DNA from 4 places in the Staphylococcus casei genome. Region 4 is predicted to be linked to each of the others. Evidence: riboswitches for the same ligand, from Rfam matches in the RefSeq annotation. Region 4 holds a riboswitch; each other region holds the start of a gene.
What was found. Region 4 has a riboswitch for S-adenosylmethionine ahead of metK (methionine adenosyltransferase). Riboswitches for the same ligand answer to the same signal wherever they lie in the genome.

Region 1 (5,042 bases), 700 kb from region 4:
TGTTGTCACTAACGCATTACGCTTAAAACGCATGAAGTTATAGTTAAAATAATATTAGCCATGCGTCAATTGAATTTAAGGAGGTGATTAATATGAAAACAGAAACAATTACTGTTGAAGGTATGAGTTGTGACCACTGTAAACAGGCTGTGGAATCTGCCCTAACAAATTTAGACGGTGTATCAACTGCTACGGTCAATCTTTCAGAAGGAAATGTCGATGTCAATTACGATGATGATAAAGTAGCATTCGCTCATATGAAAGATGCAATCGAGGATCAAGGTTACGACGTAAAATAACCTTACTCAATATAAAGTAAAATGGTGATTACATATTGAAGATGTAATCACCATTTTTTATTTATAATTGCTTTTCATAAGTTAATCATTCATACACTGCACGTTGATGCTTTAGCTATTTTAATTCACACGTAGTTGCGTATCCCCTGTTTGCAATACTTCTATCGTTGCATCCAATGCATCAACGATTAAATTTTCCACAGCCGCATCTGTATAAAATGCGATATGTGGTGATACAATAACATCTTGACGCGTTATTAAATGTTTTAACAACTCATCTTCAAATGTACCCTCGCGTTGATCACTTGGAAACAAACCTTTTTCACCTTCATAGGTATCAAGTGCAGCGCCTTTAATTTTTCCGTTATCAAGTGCATTTACTAATGCTTTCGTATCAACAATCGTACCTCGGGCACAGTTAATAAATACTGCACCTTCTTTAAATTGATTAAATAACGCATCATTGAATAAATAGTTATTTTCTTTACTCGCTGGGATATGTACTGTCACAATATCAGCATCTTTAATAGCTTCACTAATACTTGTTTCATATGTTAAAAATGACTTTAACGCTTCATTGGGGAAAATATCATAAGCAACGACTTGCGTTTCGAAGCCTTTAGCAAAAATTTTCGCAACAATGCTCCCAATTCGTCCTGTACCAATCACCGCTACTTTTAAATCTTTCATAGAACGCGATAATATTTCAGGTTGCCATCTAAAATCAAACTCTGCTGTTTTCTGTTGAATATCATTATAATTACGAATTAAATTCAACGCTTGAGATACCGTGTATTCAGCTATAGAATGTGGTGAATAGGATGGTACATTAGAGATGATTAAATCATATTTCTTAGCTAACTCAAAATCATAGCAATCAAACCCTGCACTTCGTTGGGCAATCTGCTTAATACCAAATTCATGCAATTTTTTATACACTTCCTCATCTAATGGCAATTGTTGAGACAAAGATACACCATCAAAGCCTTTAACGCGATCAACTGTATCTATAGTAAGCAAATCTTTGTCTAAATCAACTTCTACCGCCCGCTGTGTAGACCATGCTTCAATATAGGGTATATCCTCTGGTCTCACTCCAAATAATTTAATCGTTGTCATAATCATTTCACTCCTAATGTTTTATTGATATAAATGTTTTAATGACTGGATTCGTTTCGCTGCTTCCACTAACTCTACATCGTTAAGGGCTAATGAAATTCTTACATAATTCCTCCCTTGTTCACCAAATGGTATACCTGGGGCCACTAGAATAGACTGTTCTTGTAATAAATACGTTACAAACGCTTCTCCATCGTATCCTTTAGGTGTTTGTAACCATAAGAAAATGCCACCCCTCATTGGTTCAAAAGGAATATGAGCTTCTTTTAATTTCTTTTCAAATTCATCTCTTCTTCGTTTAAAAGTTTCATTTTGAGTTTCTAAAAATGAATCATAATGATTTAATGCATATGTAGCGGCATCTTGAAGTGCACCAAACATCCCAGCATGTGTGTGTGTTTGAAATTTCTTCAAGGCTTGTATCATTTCTTTATTCCCAACCGCAAACCCTACTCTAAAACCAGACATGTTATATCCCTTAGATAAAGAAAATACTTCAATAGCTAAATCTTTGGCACCTTCAGATTGAAGTATACTTGGATTTTTATTATCAAAACCAAAAGCACTATACGCAAAGTCATGCACAATTTTAGTTTTTGTATTTTTAAATTGAGCTACAGCTTCATCAAATATCGATTGTGTAGCAACTGAACCAGTTGGGTTATTAGGATAAGTCAAATAAACTAGACGCGTCTTTGATAAAACTTCTTTATCTACTTTATTCCATTCTGGTAAGTAATACGGTGCTTTAAGTACCAGAGCGTGTGGCTTAGCATCAGCCAATAATACACCAGCTAAATAATCTGTATAACCTGGATCAGGTAGCAAAACATACTCCCCAGGGTTAACAATACATTGCGGTAAATTTACTAAGCCATTTTTTGTGCCATACAATATACAAACTTCATCTTCCTTATCTAAATCAACTTGATATTGCCGTTTATAAAAGTCGACAATGGCTTGTTTAAAGCTATCTTTACCATGAAACGCGCCATACTTTTGATTCTCTGGAATCCGTATTGATTCACTCAAACAGTCGATAATACCTTGGGGTGTCTCACCGTCTGGGATGCCCACTGCCATATTAATTAATGTTTTACTACCATGTTCTACTTTACGTCCCATTGTTTTCCCAAAATAACTATCAGGAATTTGAGCTAATTTATCAGAAATTACCATGTTTATGCCCTCCTATAAAAATAAAAAAGCTATATACCTTTTAAAGTGGCATATAGCTTTCACATGTCACCTATCTTTCAAGTCATATTACTTGTTGGACGAAGCACAGTACTCGACATGCAAGTCTGTTGCTGAAGTATCAATGGGCCAAATCCCTCAACTTCTCTGGATAAGTTTGTCATTATTAAATTAACTATAATTTTATCAGAATATTCATACTTGTCAATCATCTATAGATAAAAAAGAGAGTGCCTCCTAAGAGACACTCTCTGATATATAGGACTAAATGTTGAACATTTAGTTACTTAAATCTTACCACCAGTTATTTTGAGAACGGAAAGCAAGTGCTGCGTCAACTGAACCGTAACGCTCTTTAGCATAGTTAAGCATACCTTTAGTTTGAGTAGCTACTGAACCAGTTCCCCATGATTCTTTAGTTTGACCTAAACCTTGGTAACCTAATTCGTTAACAGCATTTGGATTACCGCTTGATTCAGGCATTACAATTGTATTCCACATAGCTTCTGTACCACCAGCAGCTAAGAATTGAGATTTAACTGATCCACCAGTTGAAGCAGCTGTAGTTTTTGCAGCTTCATAAGTTTTAGTTGCAGTACTTGTTTGAGCTGTTTGAACGTTAGAGTTTGATGAAGCTTTAGGCGCTTCAACTGCTTCTACGTTTGTTGTTTTTGTAGTTGCTTGTGAACGAACTTCACTAGCTGCTGTTTCATTAGTGTTTGATGAAGCTTGTGAACTTACATCTTGTGAAGCTGTGCTTTGAGAAGTTGTACTTTGAGCACCTGCTACATCGTATTTCCATGACCATGAACTACCATCTGAAGTGAAAGTATATTCGTAACCATTTAATACGAAGTCATAGTTGTACGCACCAGCGTGTAATGGTTTTTCGTTTAATTGAGCAGCTCCACTTTGAGCTAATTCAGCTAAATGACCTTGGTCAATATTTGACTCTGAAGCGTGTGCTTCATTGTGATCTGTTGACGCATAACCTGTTACGCCTAATGCTACTGCTAATGATGATGCTAAAATTGTCTTCTTCATAATAAAAAAATCCTCCATTTAAATCTTTTGTAAGTAAAATTATATTTTCGTTAAATTATTTATCGTATCTGCTAGTTAACATATCTACCAAAATTGTTTAATTTTTTTATGCGCTATTTTTTCGCCACAAATAATATACCATAAATTTCGTTGATTTATATTACACTTGTATAACAAAACTTTACAAAAGTAATGTCCTCTTGTAATATTGGAAACCTTTTCGTTTTGTTTTATAACGCCTAAATTATTTTCTTCCACTCTGATTTTGTGTATAAACCCTTTCGCGTAAGTGTTTAATTACATTTTTAAAAATAATAAATTATTTTCTGAATTATTACAGAAAACGTTTTTGTTACATAATTGTAAAATAAAAATTCGACAGAAAAATTATATTTTAGTGCAATGCTTGTAATTAATTTATTAAGAAAATATAAAAAGGCTACTGTCACGTAGCCTTTTTGAGTAATTTTACCCTTTTGTATTGAAGTATAAAAATTTCTTCTCTTAACAAACTTTACATTTTAAACTAAGAATTTGAATATTTCTCTATCATATAATTTTAATACTTTCATATAGAATGCGTTCACTAAATAACCACTAACAAATGGAACTACAAAGAATGCGATAAATACGAGTAGTAAACTTAATAATGGTGGATGATCCATAAATCTAAATCCACTTATCGGACCAACCAGTCCTATAATTCCAAAGCCTGCTGATTCTTTTGTTCCTCCTATGCCTATCAATGCACCTACAAAGCCCGTAATTAGCGCAGTAGTAAATATCGGTAATAAGATAATAGGATGCCTCACCATATTGGGAATCATCATCTTAACGCCACCTAAGAAAATTGTTATTGGCACACCTGATCTATTAATCTTAACTGTACCTGCAACAAGCACGCCTTCACATGCAACGATACCAAGAGATGCAGAGCCTGCCGCAAGCCCGCTAATCCCTATAGCCAATGCCGTTGCCACCGTAGATATCGGACTAATAATAATAAAACTGAACACCAGTGCAATGAGCATCGACATTAATATAGGTTGTAATTCAGTAAATGAATTGACAAGGTTCCCTATCCCTGTCGTAATTAATTTTATGTATGGAAGTATAAGAACACCAATAAGGCTGGCTAATACGCCAACTATCGTAGGTAAAATAATTAAAGTCAAACTACCAAATCGTTCTCCTATCACTAATATAAAGAATACTGCAATTGCAGCTGTAATCATTGTGTTAATTAAATCCCCAACCCCTACCAGCATCCACACACCATCTTTAAATTGTGCTGCACCGCTACCAACAAACGCAGAACTCGCAACGACTGCTGTCGCTAAAGGTGTAAGTTTAAAACGCATCGCAATCAATGCGCCAACTAAA
Region 2 (5,042 bases), 750 kb from region 4:
TTTAGGGGTTGTGTTAGGTGCTTGCGCATTAAGATTAATGACTGCTTTACTTTGTTCTAAATGTAAGTCTCTTGTATTACCGTCTTTATCTGTACGATTATAATCATAAATTCTATATGTGGTATCTGAGGACTGTTGGGTTTCTAATATTAAAATCCCCTCACCAATCGCATGAACAGTTCCCGTTGGTACATAAAAAAAGTCTCCAGGCTTCACTTTCACCGTGTGAAATAATTCCTCAAATTGTGCATTATCTATCATTTGTGCTAATTCAACTTCATCCTTTGCATTCACACCATAAATAATTTCTGCCCCTTCTTTAGCATCTAATATATACCAACACTCTGTTTTACCATACTCTCCTTCATTAATTTGTGCATATGTATCATTTGGATGGACTTGGACAGATAACTTATCATTGGCATCTAAGATTTTAGTAAGCAATGGGAATTTTGCTTCACTGGTTTCACCAAATAAACTTTTATCTTCATTCCAAACTTCTTCTAATGTTTTATCCTTATGTTTGCCATTTTCAATCTTATTTGGACCGTTGGGGTGTGCCGATATCGCCCAACACTCTCCTATATGATTATTTGGTAGATCGTAATTAAATGATTTGAGCGCTGTGCCGCCCCAGATACGTTCTTGAAACACAGGTTTTAAAAATAATGGCATCGTTTTGTACCTCCGTTCTTTATTTTATTTAATATATCGCATATGAATTTCTATCGTCTCCGTAATATATTATAACATTTTATTAAAGCGTTTCCATTTTTAACGTAAAAAGCTGATTCCATATATTAATTATGAAACCAGCTATAGCTTATATTGTTCAAACAACAATGTGATTATATAAATAGTATGATCACTTATCTGTTTTTGATACTTGCTTAATTGTTTGCTTAATGTATTGATGTGCTGCTTTGAGTTGAATCCATTCACTTTGATTTAATTTTATTTCAAATCGTTGAATGACACCTTCTTTATCAATTAGCGTAGGTAAGCTAAATGCACTATCTGTTAAACCAAATTCATAATTAATAGTTGTTAACGGGATAATTGATCGTTGATTAAGTGCAATGGCCTGTATAATATTTACTGTCACTTTAGAAATTGCAGCATTCGTCCAACCCTTTTGATAAAAAACATCCATGGAAACTTGATCTATTTTCGCAGTAATATTTGCTTTATCAATCTCTGGAACATCAGTTAATGCTTCAAATTCATCTAGGGCCATTCCATGAATACGTACCTTACTCCACACCGGCACAGCATGTTGTCCATGCTCTCCTATGACAAAGGCTTCAACATTTTTAGGATCTATTTTATAGTGCTTTGCGATTAATGTTTTAAATCTTGATGTTTCTAGAGAAGTGCCCGTTCCTATTAATTTATGTGCCGGATAGTCAAATCGATTTGCTATGTAAGTAATCGTATCTACTGGGTTAGATATTAAGATTACAATCGCTTCCTGTGTAACTTGTTGGATTTGTGCCATAACCCCTTCAATCATTTGACGATTATCTTGTGCCAGTAACACACGATCCCCCTCGTTCGGGTCTGTCGGTGCACTTGACGCTATAATAATAAAAGAGGCATCTGCCAATTCTTGATAATCCCCTACACGAATATCTATATTTGTAGAATTTGACAAACCTTGTATATGAGAATGATCTAAAGCTTCACCACTCGCTACTTCTTTATTTGTATCTATCAATATGATTTCGGCAAATAAATTCAAATTTTGAATATCAGTTAATATCTGACTTCCGACTCTTCCAAGACCTACAATACCTAATTTAGACATTTTATCCCTTCCCTACTTCATCCATTTTAAGTTATATACATTTATTGAACTTAACCATATCAAGATAGCAATTTGGATTATACATATTATTTTTGATAAGGAATGACATCTTGTCCATATTTTCGCTCAATAAATGACTTCATATCTTTAGATTGGAGTACTTTTATTAACGTTTGATATTTCTTGTCATCTTTATGTCCTTTTTGTACAGCTACGATATTAGCAAATGGGGATGATTTTCCTTCCACTGCTATCGCATCTTTATGTGGCGTTAATCCATTATCAATAGCATAGTTAGAGTTCATTATGACTGCCGCGCCTTCTTTACTATTATATGTTTTAGGTAAAAATTCAGCACCCTGTTGATTATTAAATTTTAAGTTTTTCTTGTTTTCTACAATATCTTCAAATTTAGCATCTTCAATATTTACACCTTTTTTAATTTTGATTAATCCTTTATTTACAAAGAATGATAAGAAACGTCCTTCTTCTGCTGGATTATTGGATACATAAATTTTTGATCCATTTGGTATATCTTTAATATCTTTATATTTCTTACTATACACACCCATGGGCGTTGTAAACACTTTTCCTACTTCTTCAATATTATAATTATGATCTGCTTTTTCAGCTTTTAAATATGGTACATGCTGGAAAAAGTTTGCATCAACGTCCCCTTTATCTAATAATTTATTCGGTACTTTATAGTCATTAACTGTTTTTATTTTCAAATCATAACCTTTTTTCTTCATTTCTTCTTTAGCATGTTCAAGCACCTCACCATGTGGCGCTGGTGATGCTGCTATTGTAATTTTTTTGTCATTAGTTTTACCACTTGTATTACCGCATGCTGTAAGCAATAATACAAAAATTAATAATGCAACTGAACTGATTATTTTTTTCATATTTTAGTACTCCTTTATTTTTAATAGTCTAAAAAAATAAGCTTTCTCATAATGTTTAGAGAAAGCTTACACCTTCTCTCATCTCCGAAAGTAACACGACTTTCTGTGAATTAGCACCATTTCGTTGAACGACGGTTGCTGGGTTTCATCGGGCACAATCCCTCCACCACTCTTGATAAGAGTAAATCCTATGTAATTGAATTGTTTTAATCCTAGCATTGTACTCATAATTAGTCAATAAGTTTTGAGAATATTCCAAATAATTTAAACGCTATTATTTATGAATCCTATTAAATATTGTTCCATGTGAAACACTAGCTTCACAAATTAAAATACTAGCAGATACGTTTTATATAAAATGCGTATCTAAGTTGAATAAGTGGTATATGTATATTATTAAATATTTAATACATAAATAAGGAGTTGTTTATATGCGTATACTAGTCTTGGGAGCCGGCGGTATTGGTGGCTATTATGGTGGACGTTTGGCTGAGAGTGGACAAAACGTTACATTTCTTGTACGTCCAAAGCGTAAATCATTTTTAGATAAATACGGCTTAACCATACACAGTGAAAAAGGGGATTATAGTTTTAAACCACAATTAATCACTAAAGAGGATCGCGTTGAACCTTTCGATGTAGTCATTTTATCATCCAAATCTTATCATTTAGATCATGCAATTGAAGATTTAAAGCCCTTCGTAAATAGTACGACATCTATCATTCCAGTACTCAACGGTGTTGCGCATATACCAAAACTTCAATCAGCTTTTGGTAAAGATAAAATTTTAGGGGGTTACTGTGTCATTGAAACCACTTTAGACACAGCAGGTGAAATCATTCATACAAGCCCTTTTGACAAATTATATTTTGGTGAAATTGATGGTAATGATAGTAAGCGTTCAAAACATATTGCACATGCTTTCTCTAATACTAAAGCAGAATTCGTCTTAAATCCTAATATCAAACAAGGTATGTGGCATAAATATTTAATGATCACTGTACTCTCAAGTGTAACCACATTGATGCATGCACCAATCGGTCCAATCCGTGATAGTGAAGGTGGCGGTGATTTTATTGAATCCTTATATAATGAGGCAGCATCGATCATGCGTGCGCATGGTGCTCCACTTTCACATAATATCGTAGATCAATATATGAAATCACTTCAACAATTGTCTTATCATTTTAAAACATCTATGCAACGAGATATGGAAAAAGGATTTAACATTGAAGCAGATCATTTACAAGGATACTTACTTCAGTTAGCTAAATATTATAAAATTAATGCACCTTTATTAACTTGTGTCTATCAAAGTCACAAAGTTTACAAAGAAATGCTACATTAAATGATAAGCAATGCTATTAAATATCTATATAGTTGGATTACTCCTATCATGGCAGCTGACAATAAATTCTAAATCTTGTTATCAGCGATATGTTTATAATTCAAAGTACAACAACTTATAGTAGCGAAAAAGAGGCATAGCAAGCATATATATAATATGCTTGCTATGCCTCTTTTTAAATCCAATAGATTACAATTCATATTGCTTTAACCTATTGCTCTTTTATCCCTTTTTGGTTTGTACGTTTTTGTAACCACATTGCTAATGCCGCAATAATAACAATTAACACAATAATACCAATGAGTCCAAGGTATTTAGCAACATTGCCTACTACAACACCTACTACTAAGAAATCAGTATCAGAGAAAGTCGTTGCCGCACCACCAAGATCTCCTAAGAATGGTAAAAATACTAGAGGTAAAAATGTAATAAGTAAACCATTTAACGCTGATCCTGCAATAGCACCTTTAATACCACCACGCGCATTTCCAAACACACCGGAAGTTGCACCTAAGAAGAAGTGCGCTACCACACCAGGTAAGATAACTACTCCGCCAAATAAGAAGAGTAAAAACATTCCCAATACACCAACGATAAAGCTGACAAAGAAACCTATTAACACTGCATTTTGTGCATAGGGAAAAACAATTGGACAATCTAAAGCTGGCTTTGTATTAGGTACAAGTTTTTCAGAAATCCCTTTAAATGCAGGTACAATTTCTGCTAATATCAGACGAACACCAGTTAAAATAATAAATACGCCTGCTGCAAAAGTAACACCTTGAATTAATGAAAAGACTATAAAGTTTTGACCATCACTAATTGCTGTATGTACATAATGAGGACCAGCACATAACGATGCAACGAAATATAATAAAATCATTGTCAATGATATACTAATTGTACTTTCTCTAAGAAAACTTAACCCTTTAGGAAAGTTAATTTCTTCAGTAGATTTAGACTTCCCTTTGAATAATTTTC
Region 3 (5,042 bases), 980 kb from region 4:
TTATCTATTATTATGCCGTTTTCAATATACATTTTAAACATTTTTACAATAAAACACCTCTCAACCGATATGGTTAAGAGGTGTGTGTTATTCATTCGCTATTATTTTGCTGGTACAACGGCACCATCATATTTATCATTAATGTAGTCTTTAATCTCTTTAGATTGTAGAACATCCATTAATGCTTTAATTTTTTTGTCATCTTTTTGTCCATCTTTTACTGCAATTAAGTTTGCATAAGGATTATCTTTCGCTTTCTCCACTACAATTGAATCTTTCTTAGGACTTAATTTTTGGTCGATAGCAAAGTTAGAGTTAATAATTACGGCATCTGCTTTTTCATTTTGATAAATCTTAGGTAAGTATTCTGCAGATTGCTTATTATTAAATTTAATATCTTTTTTGTTTTCAGCAATATCTTTAAATGTTGCATTTTCAGGTTTTACACCTTTTTTAAGTTTAATTAATCCTGCATCTTCAAAGAATTTTAAGAAACGGCCTTCTTCAGCTGGATTGTTTGAAACATAAACTGTCGCACCTTTTGGTAAATCTTTTAGATTTTTATATTTTTTTGAATAAACAGCCATTGGTTCTAAATGAACATTACCTGCAGATTCAATTTTATAGCCTTTATCTTTTTTATCTGTTTTCAAATAAGGTGTGTGTTGGAAGAAGTTTGCGTCAAGTTCACCTTTATTTAATAACTTATTAGGCGTTGTATAATCGTTAATGGTTTTTATTTTCAAATCATAACCTTTATCTTTCAATAATGGTTTAGCCTTTTCTAATATTTCAGCATGTGGTGCAGGAGAAGCTCCAACTGTAATGGTCTTATCTTTTCCACCACCGCCATTACCACAGGCTGCTAAAACTAATGCTAAAACTAATACTGAAGCTAAACTAAATAATTTTTTCATTATATTAAAGTCCTCCTTTAAAGTTTATCGTTTATCAACTTTATTTGTAGCCCAGTCACCAATAAATTGAATGATGAACACAATGATTAATATTAAAATTGTAGATACTAAAATAACGTCATTTTGATTTCGTGTAAATCCAGTTAAGTAAGCCAGGTTACCTAAGCCCCCTGCACCAATTACACCTGCAATTGCTGTAGAACCAACTAAAGCAATTGCTGTAACAGTGATTCCAGAGATTAATGCTGGCATAGCTTCTGGTAAAAGTACTTTCTTCACAATCGTCCAGGTATTCGCCCCCATTGACCAAGCTGCCTCAATTACACCTTTATCAATTTCTTTAAATGCAATTTCTACAAGTCTCGCATAGAATGGTGCTGCACCAATAATTAATGCTGGTAGTGCACCAGTCGGACCGCTTATTGTGCCTAATATTAAACTTGTAAATGGTATTAATAAAAGGATTAAAATAATAAATGGAATAGCTCTAAATAAATTGACTACAAATGAAATGATACTATAAAATACTCTTGCTACCGATGATTTACTTTTCGCTGATAAGAAAAGTAGCACACCAAGTATAAGACCAAATATACATGAAAATATAGTCGCAATCACAGTCATATATAATGTTTCATAAGTGGCTAACCAAACTTCACTCCAACTCACATTTGGCATTGTAATCATCTCTTGGAGAATGTCACTAAATGAATTACCCATGCTTTAACACCTCCACTGAAACATGTTGCGCTTCTAAATCATTTATGAATTTTTCGAACTTTTCTGAATTTACATTCGGAATATGTACTGCCAAGAACCCAATTGATCCATCTTTGGTGTGCTTGATATTCGCTTCCAAAATGTTAACGTCAATGTTATGTGTCTTTGTGATGTAGGATACTAGTGGCTCCGTAGTATTTTTACCTGTAAAATTCAAACGCACGATATAATCATTTGCATTTAATGGTACAAGATCTGTAATAGATTCATCATACTCATCATCCAAATCATCTTTAACAAAACGTTTTGTAACAGCATGTTGCGGATTCTCAAATACGCTTGAAACTTGACCTTGCTCTATAACACGACCATTTTCCATTACTGCGACCTCATCACATATACGTCTGATGACATGCATTTCATGTGTAATAATCACAATTGTTAAATTTCTTTCTTCTTTAATCTTCAATAACAGTTCTAATATTTCATCTGTTGTCTGAGGATCTAGTGCACTCGTTGCTTCATCGCAAAGTAACACAGTTGGTTCATTTGCTAATGCGCGTGCAATACCTACACGTTGTTTCTGACCACCTGATAGTTCTGATGGATACGCATGTTCTCTACCTTTTAATCCTACGAGTTCCACTAAGTCTAACGCTCTTTGTTTCGCTTCACGACGCGATACACCAGCTATCTCTAAAGGAAAAGTAATATTATTTAATACAGTTCGTGACCATAGTAAATTAAAATGTTGAAAAATCATACTCACTTTTTGACGTTTTTGTCTTAACTCTGATTTAGATAACTTACCAATTGTATCTCCATCAATGATAACGTCACCTGAAGTCGGTTGTTCTAGGTTATTTAAAAGTCTAATTAACGTACTTTTTCCTGCTCCAGAAAATCCAACTACACCAAAAATTGAGCCTGATTGAATACTTAAATCAACATGATCTACTGCTAGTACGTCCTGTTTTTTCGTCTTGTACCTTTTGACTATTTGATTTAACTCAATCATCACAGTTGCCTCCTAAATTATTGCTCTATCAATTAAAAAATGCTTTCCCTTTGTTCACTTAAGAATAGAGAAAGCATTAATCGCTTCTCTCATCTCTAAAGTTAAAGTAACTTTATGTGACTTGGCACCATTTCTGTTACAGACGGTTGCCGGGCTTCAAAGGGCACATCCCTCCACCTCTCGTGATAAGAGTTTCATTATTTAATTATTTTTAATCCTACCATCGCACTAATGTTTCGTCAATAACTATTTCAAATTTTCTAACAAATATGGTACTGATTGAAAGGCATAGATTCTTTTTTGTTCTTTCCCTTTCGACATGACCATAAGTACTGGCACAGATTGTATTTCATTTATTTGGCTAAAATTTGGATGAAAATTCAAATCTATTTTTGTTACTGGTAATTTCAAAATTTCATTGGCGATACCTAACATACGTTCGGATATCTTACATGTCCCACACGTCGGTGTGTAACCAAATATAAGATGTTTTTCTTTTTCATCGTGTTCATGTATATCTACATGTTCTTCCCTTGTTACATTCATGTCAATAAACTTACCCTTTCAGCTATATAATCCAATTTTGCTTTTGCTACTTTTTCTTCATCTTTTACAGCAAAACCATGTTTACTTAACACTCTAGATAAATATGGTTTTGGACATCGTGCAACTTCGCAATATTGTTTATCTATTCTTATATGTCTACTTTCACTTAAATATCGTTTGAACCATTTACGTATTTTCTCGCCTTCGCGATCTGAATCAACGAGAATAAATACTTGTTTATCATACAAAGATTCTATCATTTCGTCTAGTTTTCCGACGCCCATAGTACCGTTTGTACATATGATATCTATTGGCTGATCAATCACTTGCTTTACCCGCTTTTTGTCTGATTTTCCTTCGACAACAATCACTTGGTTTAGTAACGTCATGACATCCACCCTCTAAAAGTTGATAGTTAATGCTTTCTATTTAGTTTTTCACGATCGTTTAAGGTTATAAACATAATTTACATATTCCTAATTTCATCTTATTATCGATACAACGTTTTGTCATCTAAAGGCTTTCAAAGCACCTTGAATTCGTATATTAACAAGTCTACTTTACAAACTATTTATATTAGACATGCGTATCTTAACATCATTTACTTATATAAAAGAAAAACTCCAAGATATGTTATATCGTGGAGTTTAAATATTTTATTCGCCAATCATTTCAGAGTATTGCTCAGCTGATAATAATTCATCTAATTGGCTTTGGTCACTTAATTCAACTTTAACCATCCAAGCTTTATCAAATGGTGATTCATTTACGAATTCTGGGCTATCTTCTAATCCTTCATTAGCTTCGATAACTTTGCCAGATACTGGTGCATATAATTCTGAAACTGTTTTTACGGATTCAACACTACCAAAAGTGTCTCCTTCATTAATTTCATCGTCAACTTCTGGTAACTCAACGAATACGATATCGCCTAATTCACCTTGCGCATATTCAGTTATTCCAATTGTTACTGTGTTACCTTCAATTTTAACCCATTCATGCTCTTTAGAATATTTTAATTCACTCGGTACTGCCACGAGAATCCCCTCCTAAATGATTTTACATGTTTAATGATGCCACATGAATAGCCTTCAAGCAACTATTTCCTTGAATATAATGATAATTTCAAAGGATTTAATACCAAAGGATAAAGCGTTTTCTTAAGTTGGTTAAATACTCAGTTACTTCGACAAGTTTTTACCATCTTTAGCGTGACTTTTACAACCAAGTTTCTTTGTATTCATCTTCTTTAAAACCAACAGTCACTTTTTCTCCAGAAACTGCTAATGGTCGTTTAATCAACATACCATTTTGCGACAATAAATCTAATTTTTCATCATCTGTTAAATCTTTAAGTTTGTCTTTCAACCCTAGTTCACGGTATTTCGCCCCATGTGTATTAAAAAGCTTATTAATTTCAATATCTGTTGCTTCTATAATATCTTTAAACTCACTTTTAGTAGGTGTATGTTGTACAATATCAATTGGTTCAAAGCTCACACCATATGCTTGTAAAAATTTAGCGGCCTTTTTACAAGTTGTACAATTAGGATACTGGTAAAATTTTATCATGATTCTGTACCTCCTATGTCTAGTTAACACTAATATATCAAATTTATTAGTAAAACGCTCTAAATATCAAGCTGATTTTTTTTATAATAGTTAAAAGTCGTCTATAATATAGTTCATAATAAGTAAATAAAGGAGTTATTACGATGCAATCAATTAATACAACTGATTATTTTAAAGAGACCGTACAAAGCGATAAACCAGTCATCATTAAATTCGAAGCAGGCTGGTGCCCAGACTGTAAAGCAATGGATATGTGGATTGATCCAATT
Region 4 (5,042 bases):
CCATAATCAGCTAACCATAATTTAGATGTAATAAATAAATCACTTCTGTCTAATCCTGTCGTAGCCAAAGCCTCAGCGATGCCTTCACCGACTTTCTCTTCATTATCATAAATCATTGCAGTATCAATATGTCTATAGCCACTTTCAATGGCATGCTTTACTGCCGCTTTACATTGATCACTATTTTCTACACGAAATGTCCCTAACCCTACAATCGGCATTTCATTGCCATTATAAAACGTTATATTTTCCATTTACAAAATCCCCTTCTTCATCAATTACATACTATATTAATTAAAATACCCTATCAGATAAATTAAAATGCTTATTTATTTAAAATTCACGCTTTTTACTATGAATAATAGTCAAAAAAATAATTCGCTTTCTAAAAAACACCCTTATAACTTTTGTCATAAGGGTGTTTATCTATTCTAATTAAATGATTCGATTTCATCCATAATACGTTGTAAATCTTCCACTGTATATTGTATGCGACCGTGGAATACAAACTTATTAAAGAATTCGTCAAGCTGTTCAGGCCCAACTAATACTTTTGAGCTTGAGCTTTGCGCATAATTAGAAATTGTGACTGCACCTTCATTCTTCGGATTAAAGTATAAAATAGTCGTAGGTGCAAATTTTAAATTCAATTCTGTTTGAATATCACCCGCAAGTTTTTCTATTTCATTTAAGTGATTAGAATAATTAACAAATGATAATGAATTTTTATCTTCATTTTGATCTAATACAAGCGTTTGTGGTGATTGTTTATCAAGGTCGAGTGTATCAAATACTTGTTCCATCATAGGCTGTTCTTTAAATTGACCAGCACTAATGCCATTGTAAACATGCCCTTTCAGTAATTGAGAATCGATTATATATAGTCCTGTACGCGTAAGTACTAAATGACTGATTCGTTGTACATCACTAAACTCATTTTTAGGTAAGAAAATATTTGCCATGATATGCATATCTTCAGGACGAATTCTCTTTTCATTTACAAGACGTTCACGAATGCCAATCAATCTCATATCCGTTACATATTCACTATGGTTTTTAGAAAATAATTTTAACGCATCAATTTCTCTATTTTTAGAGCTTACAGTTGCGGTATATTCTTCTTTTTGTTTAGTTACCGTTTTTTTATTTTCAATTCTTTCTTTTTCTAATTCTTCTTCATGTTCATCGCTTAATTTTTTCTCTCTTGCTTTATATTGCTCTTCTACTTTTTTCTGCGCTTTCTTTTTACTTTTTAAAGCAACAAAAAATAATATTAAACAAATAATTGCCACGATGATTGCCACGATCAAACCAATTTCTAACGGGCCAAATGAATTCATAACAATAGCGCTCCTTTATATGTTCAGTAACTTTATTATAATCGATAATCGCTCTTCATACGATAGAAAAGTATGCTATTACTTTACTTTTATTATGCATTAACAGAATCTTTTAATAAATTTACTTTATCTAATTTTTCCCATGGTAATAATACATCTGTACGACCAAAATGACCGTAAGCAGCCGTTTGTTTATAGATTGGATGTTTCAAGTCTAACATTTTTATAATACCCGCTGGTCTAAGATCAAAATGAGTTCTGACAGCCTCTACTAAACTATCTTCGCTCACTTTCCCAGTACCAAACGTATCAATAGAAATCGATACAGGCTCAGCAACTCCAATCGCATAAGCAAGTTGAACTTCACATTTTTTAGCCAAGTCAGCAGCAACAATATTCTTAGCTACATAGCGTGCAGCATACGCAGCAGAACGGTCTACTTTTGTTGGATCCTTACCACTGAAACAACCACCGCCATGACGTGCATAACCACCATACGTATCCACAATAATTTTACGACCAGTAAGTCCTGCGTCACCTTGAGGCCCGCCAATCACAAATCTACCAGTAGGGTTTATATAGAATTTCGTTGCTTCATCTAATAAATCTTTTGATACAGTTGGATAAATCACATGCGCTTTAATATCAGCTTGAATTTGTTCTAATTCAATATCTTCAGCGTGTTGTGTAGACACCACTATAGTATCAATACGACGTGGTTCATCATGCTCATCATATTCTACAGTTACTTGTACTTTACCATCTGGGCGTAAATAGTTTAATGTTTCATCTTTACGAACATCTGATAATCGTTTAGCTAACTGATGTGATAAGAAGATTGGTAACGGCATATAAGTATCCGTTTCATTTGTAGCGTAACCAAACATCAAGCCTTGATCTCCGGCACCTGTTGCTTCAATTTCTTCTTCTGAAACATCATTGCGATATTCTAAAGCTGTATCAACACCTTGTGCAATATCTGCAGATTGTTCATCAATTGCTGTTAATACTGCCATTGTTTGACTATCATAGCCATATTTTGCACGTGTATAACCAATTTCTTTAATCGTTTCTCTCACGACTTTAGGAATATCTACATAAGTTGACGTTGATATCTCTCCTGAAATTAATGCCATACCTGTAGTTACTGTTGTTTCACAAGCTACGCGCGCATTAGGGTCATCCTTAAGTATTTCATCTAATATTGCATCTGATACTTGGTCAGCAATTTTATCTGGATGCCCCTCTGTTACAGATTCTGAAGTGAATAATCTTTTATTGTAAGTCATAATTTGCTCCTTTAGTTTTAAATTACGAAAATTCTCTCTCTGTTGAGCTAAATAAAAAAGGCCTTCATCACTATATTAAATAGAGAGAAGGCCCTTATACGTCCATTCGCTCTTATCGTTCAGACGCTATTTGTCTGCAAACGGTTTGGCACCTTTCTTCGTATTAAGAAGAGGTTGCTGGGCTTCATTGGGTCCATGTCCCTCCGCCACTCAGGATAAGAGAATCCGTTAATCACTATAGTACAGAATCTCTGATATATTGTCAATTTAACATTTATTAAAATTCCTTCTAAAATGATGTGGACTAATAGTGCATATGTGTTATACTTTTTAATTGTAAAGGCTTACATCTAAAATTAACTATGGAGGGATTCAGTATGGCGGTAGATACATACACTTATACAAATAAAATTGACAGCATTTTGGGAAAAAGTTCATCATTATTTCAATTGTCGACGACTCAGTTATATAACAAAATTTTGAATAATAATGAAGGCGAACTCACTGAGTTAGGTGCCATAAATGCCAAAACTGGGAAATATACAGGACGTTCCCCTAAAGATAAATTCATCGTTACTGAACCGTCTTATAGAGATGCAATTGATTGGGGAGATATCAATCAACCAATTGAAGAAGAAACATTTTTAAAACTATATGATAAAGTTTTAGCTTATCTTGATAAAAAAGATGAATTATACGTATTCAATGGTTACGCAGGTAGTGATGTCGATTCGCAATTAAAACTCACTGTCATTAATGAGTTAGCTTGGCATAACCTATTCGCACAAAATATGTTTATTCGTCCTAATTCATACGAAGAAGCATTAGATATTAAAGCAAATTTCACAATTGTTTCAGCACCGCACTTTAAAGCTGATCCAACCATTGATGGCACACATTCAGAAACGTTTATTATAACTTCATTTAAACATAAAGTTATTTTAATCGGCGGCACGGAATATGCTGGCGAAATGAAAAAAGGCATCTTCTCAGTAATGAACTATTTACTTCCTAAAGACAACATCATGAGCATGCATTGTTCAGCTAACGTTGGCGACAAAGGTGATGTCGCATTATTCTTTGGTTTATCTGGAACTGGCAAGACAACACTTTCTGCTGATGCTAATCGTAAGCTTATTGGCGATGATGAACATGGATGGAATGATAACGGTATCTTTAATATTGAAGGTGGTTGCTATGCTAAAGCCATTAATCTTTCATATAAAAAAGAACCACAAATTTATGATGCAATTAAGTACGGGACAATTTTAGAAAACGTAGTGGTCGACGAAGAAGGCGATGTTGATTTCGACGATAACTATTATACTGAAAACACAAGAGCTGCTTACCCTATTAACCATATTGATAATATTGTTACACCCTCTAAAGCGGCACATCCTAACACAATTATTTTCCTAACTGCCGATGCTTTTGGTGTATTACCTCCGATTTCTAAGTTAACTAAAGATCAAGCAATGTATCATTTCTTAAGTGGTTTCACTGCCAAACTAGCAGGTACAGAACGTGGTGTCACTGAACCTGAACCTTCATTTTCAACTTGTTTCGGTTCACCTTTCCTACCGCTTAATGCTAAGGTTTATGCAGATTTGTTAGGTGATCTTATAGATAAACATGACGTAGACGTATACTTAGTTAACACTGGTTGGACTGGTGGTAAATATGGTGTGGGCCGTCGTATTAGCTTAAATTACACAAGACAAATGGTAAATCAAGCAATTACAGGTGAATTAAAAGATGCAGAATATATTAAAGATGATATGTTCGGGCTAAATATTCCAGTATCTGTAGAAGATGTACCGCAGACATTACTTAATCCAATTAATGCTTGGAATAAACCAGAAGCATATAGAGCACAGGCGCAAGACTTAATTGACCGTTTCAATTATAATTTCGAAAAATTTGGAGAAGACGTTGAAGACTTGGCTATCAAAGGCGGCTTCAAGTAAGTCTAATCATAAAAAACATGTACTACTCGCTTTGGGTAGTACATGTTTTTTTATATTTTATTATTCAAATGATAATCATCTTTAATACTGTGTTGTTCAACATCTGTCATCCATTGTTTAACAGTATTAAGTGCCTCATCTAACGCAAATGGCTTAGGTACATGACCTTCCTTCATTTGATAGAATGTGCGATAGGTCGCGCCAATTTTATCTAATTGCTCTGCTAAATAATATGCTTGATGGATACCCACTTGATGATCTTCTCCACCATGAACAATAAGTATAGGCGGACTAGATTTTGTAATTTTAGATATAGCATCTCGTTGTTGGTAAGCCTCGCTTTGTTTCTTTGGATGGCCCACCATACGTTTGAGCATACCTCTCAAATCTACACGTTCTTCATACATTAAATAGATATCAGGTACGCCTCCCCAAATAATATAACT

Region 1: another riboswitch for S-adenosylmethionine. It lies ahead of QMO72_RS01770 (aminotransferase class I/II-fold pyridoxal phosphate-dependent enzyme); the one in region 4 lies ahead of metK (methionine adenosyltransferase).
Region 2: another riboswitch for S-adenosylmethionine. It lies ahead of QMO72_RS01515 (MetQ/NlpA family ABC transporter substrate-binding protein); the one in region 4 lies ahead of metK (methionine adenosyltransferase).
Region 3: another riboswitch for S-adenosylmethionine. It lies ahead of QMO72_RS10070 (methionine ABC transporter ATP-binding protein); the one in region 4 lies ahead of metK (methionine adenosyltransferase).

What each region holds. Positions count from the first base shown of each region.
Region 1 covers NZ_CP125718.1:402,236-407,277, reverse strand. Annotated here, with positions in the region: gene QMO72_RS01785 (heavy metal translocating P-type ATPase) at 1-43, shown strand, start outside; gene copZ (copper chaperone CopZ) at 93-299, shown strand; gene QMO72_RS01775 (D-lactate dehydrogenase) at 420-1,418, opposite strand; gene QMO72_RS01770 (aminotransferase class I/II-fold pyridoxal phosphate-dependent enzyme) at 1,440-2,597, opposite strand; SAM riboswitch class I at 2,665-2,773, opposite strand; gene QMO72_RS01765 (aggregation-promoting factor C-terminal-like domain-containing protein) at 2,910-3,659, opposite strand; gene QMO72_RS01760 (PTS sugar transporter subunit IIC) at 4,181-5,042, opposite strand, start outside.
Region 2 covers NZ_CP125718.1:353,912-358,953, reverse strand. Annotated here, with positions in the region: gene manA (mannose-6-phosphate isomerase, class I) at 1-675, opposite strand, end outside; gene QMO72_RS01520 (lactate/malate family dehydrogenase) at 866-1,807, opposite strand; gene QMO72_RS01515 (MetQ/NlpA family ABC transporter substrate-binding protein) at 1,894-2,712, opposite strand; SAM riboswitch class I at 2,788-2,894, opposite strand; gene panE (2-dehydropantoate 2-reductase) at 3,144-4,061, shown strand; gene ulaA (PTS ascorbate transporter subunit IIC) at 4,273-5,042, opposite strand, start outside.
Region 3 covers NZ_CP125718.1:2,084,588-2,089,629, forward strand. Annotated here, with positions in the region: gene QMO72_RS10060 (MetQ/NlpA family ABC transporter substrate-binding protein) at 102-917, opposite strand; gene QMO72_RS10065 (methionine ABC transporter permease) at 942-1,637, opposite strand; gene QMO72_RS10070 (methionine ABC transporter ATP-binding protein) at 1,630-2,655, opposite strand; SAM riboswitch class I at 2,742-2,847, opposite strand; gene QMO72_RS10075 (thioredoxin family protein) at 2,902-3,201, opposite strand; gene QMO72_RS10080 (toprim domain-containing protein) at 3,198-3,590, opposite strand; gene gcvH (glycine cleavage system protein GcvH) at 3,858-4,238, opposite strand; gene QMO72_RS10090 (arsenate reductase family protein) at 4,420-4,773, opposite strand; gene QMO72_RS10095 (thioredoxin family protein) at 4,917-5,042, shown strand, end outside.
Region 4 covers NZ_CP125718.1:1,104,647-1,109,688, reverse strand. Annotated here, with positions in the region: gene QMO72_RS05345 (aldo/keto reductase) at 1-254, opposite strand, end outside; gene QMO72_RS05340 (nuclease-related domain-containing protein) at 432-1,340, opposite strand; gene metK (methionine adenosyltransferase) at 1,433-2,629, opposite strand; SAM riboswitch class I at 2,739-2,851, opposite strand; gene pckA (phosphoenolpyruvate carboxykinase (ATP)) at 3,007-4,596, shown strand; gene QMO72_RS05325 (alpha/beta hydrolase family protein) at 4,647-5,042, opposite strand, start outside.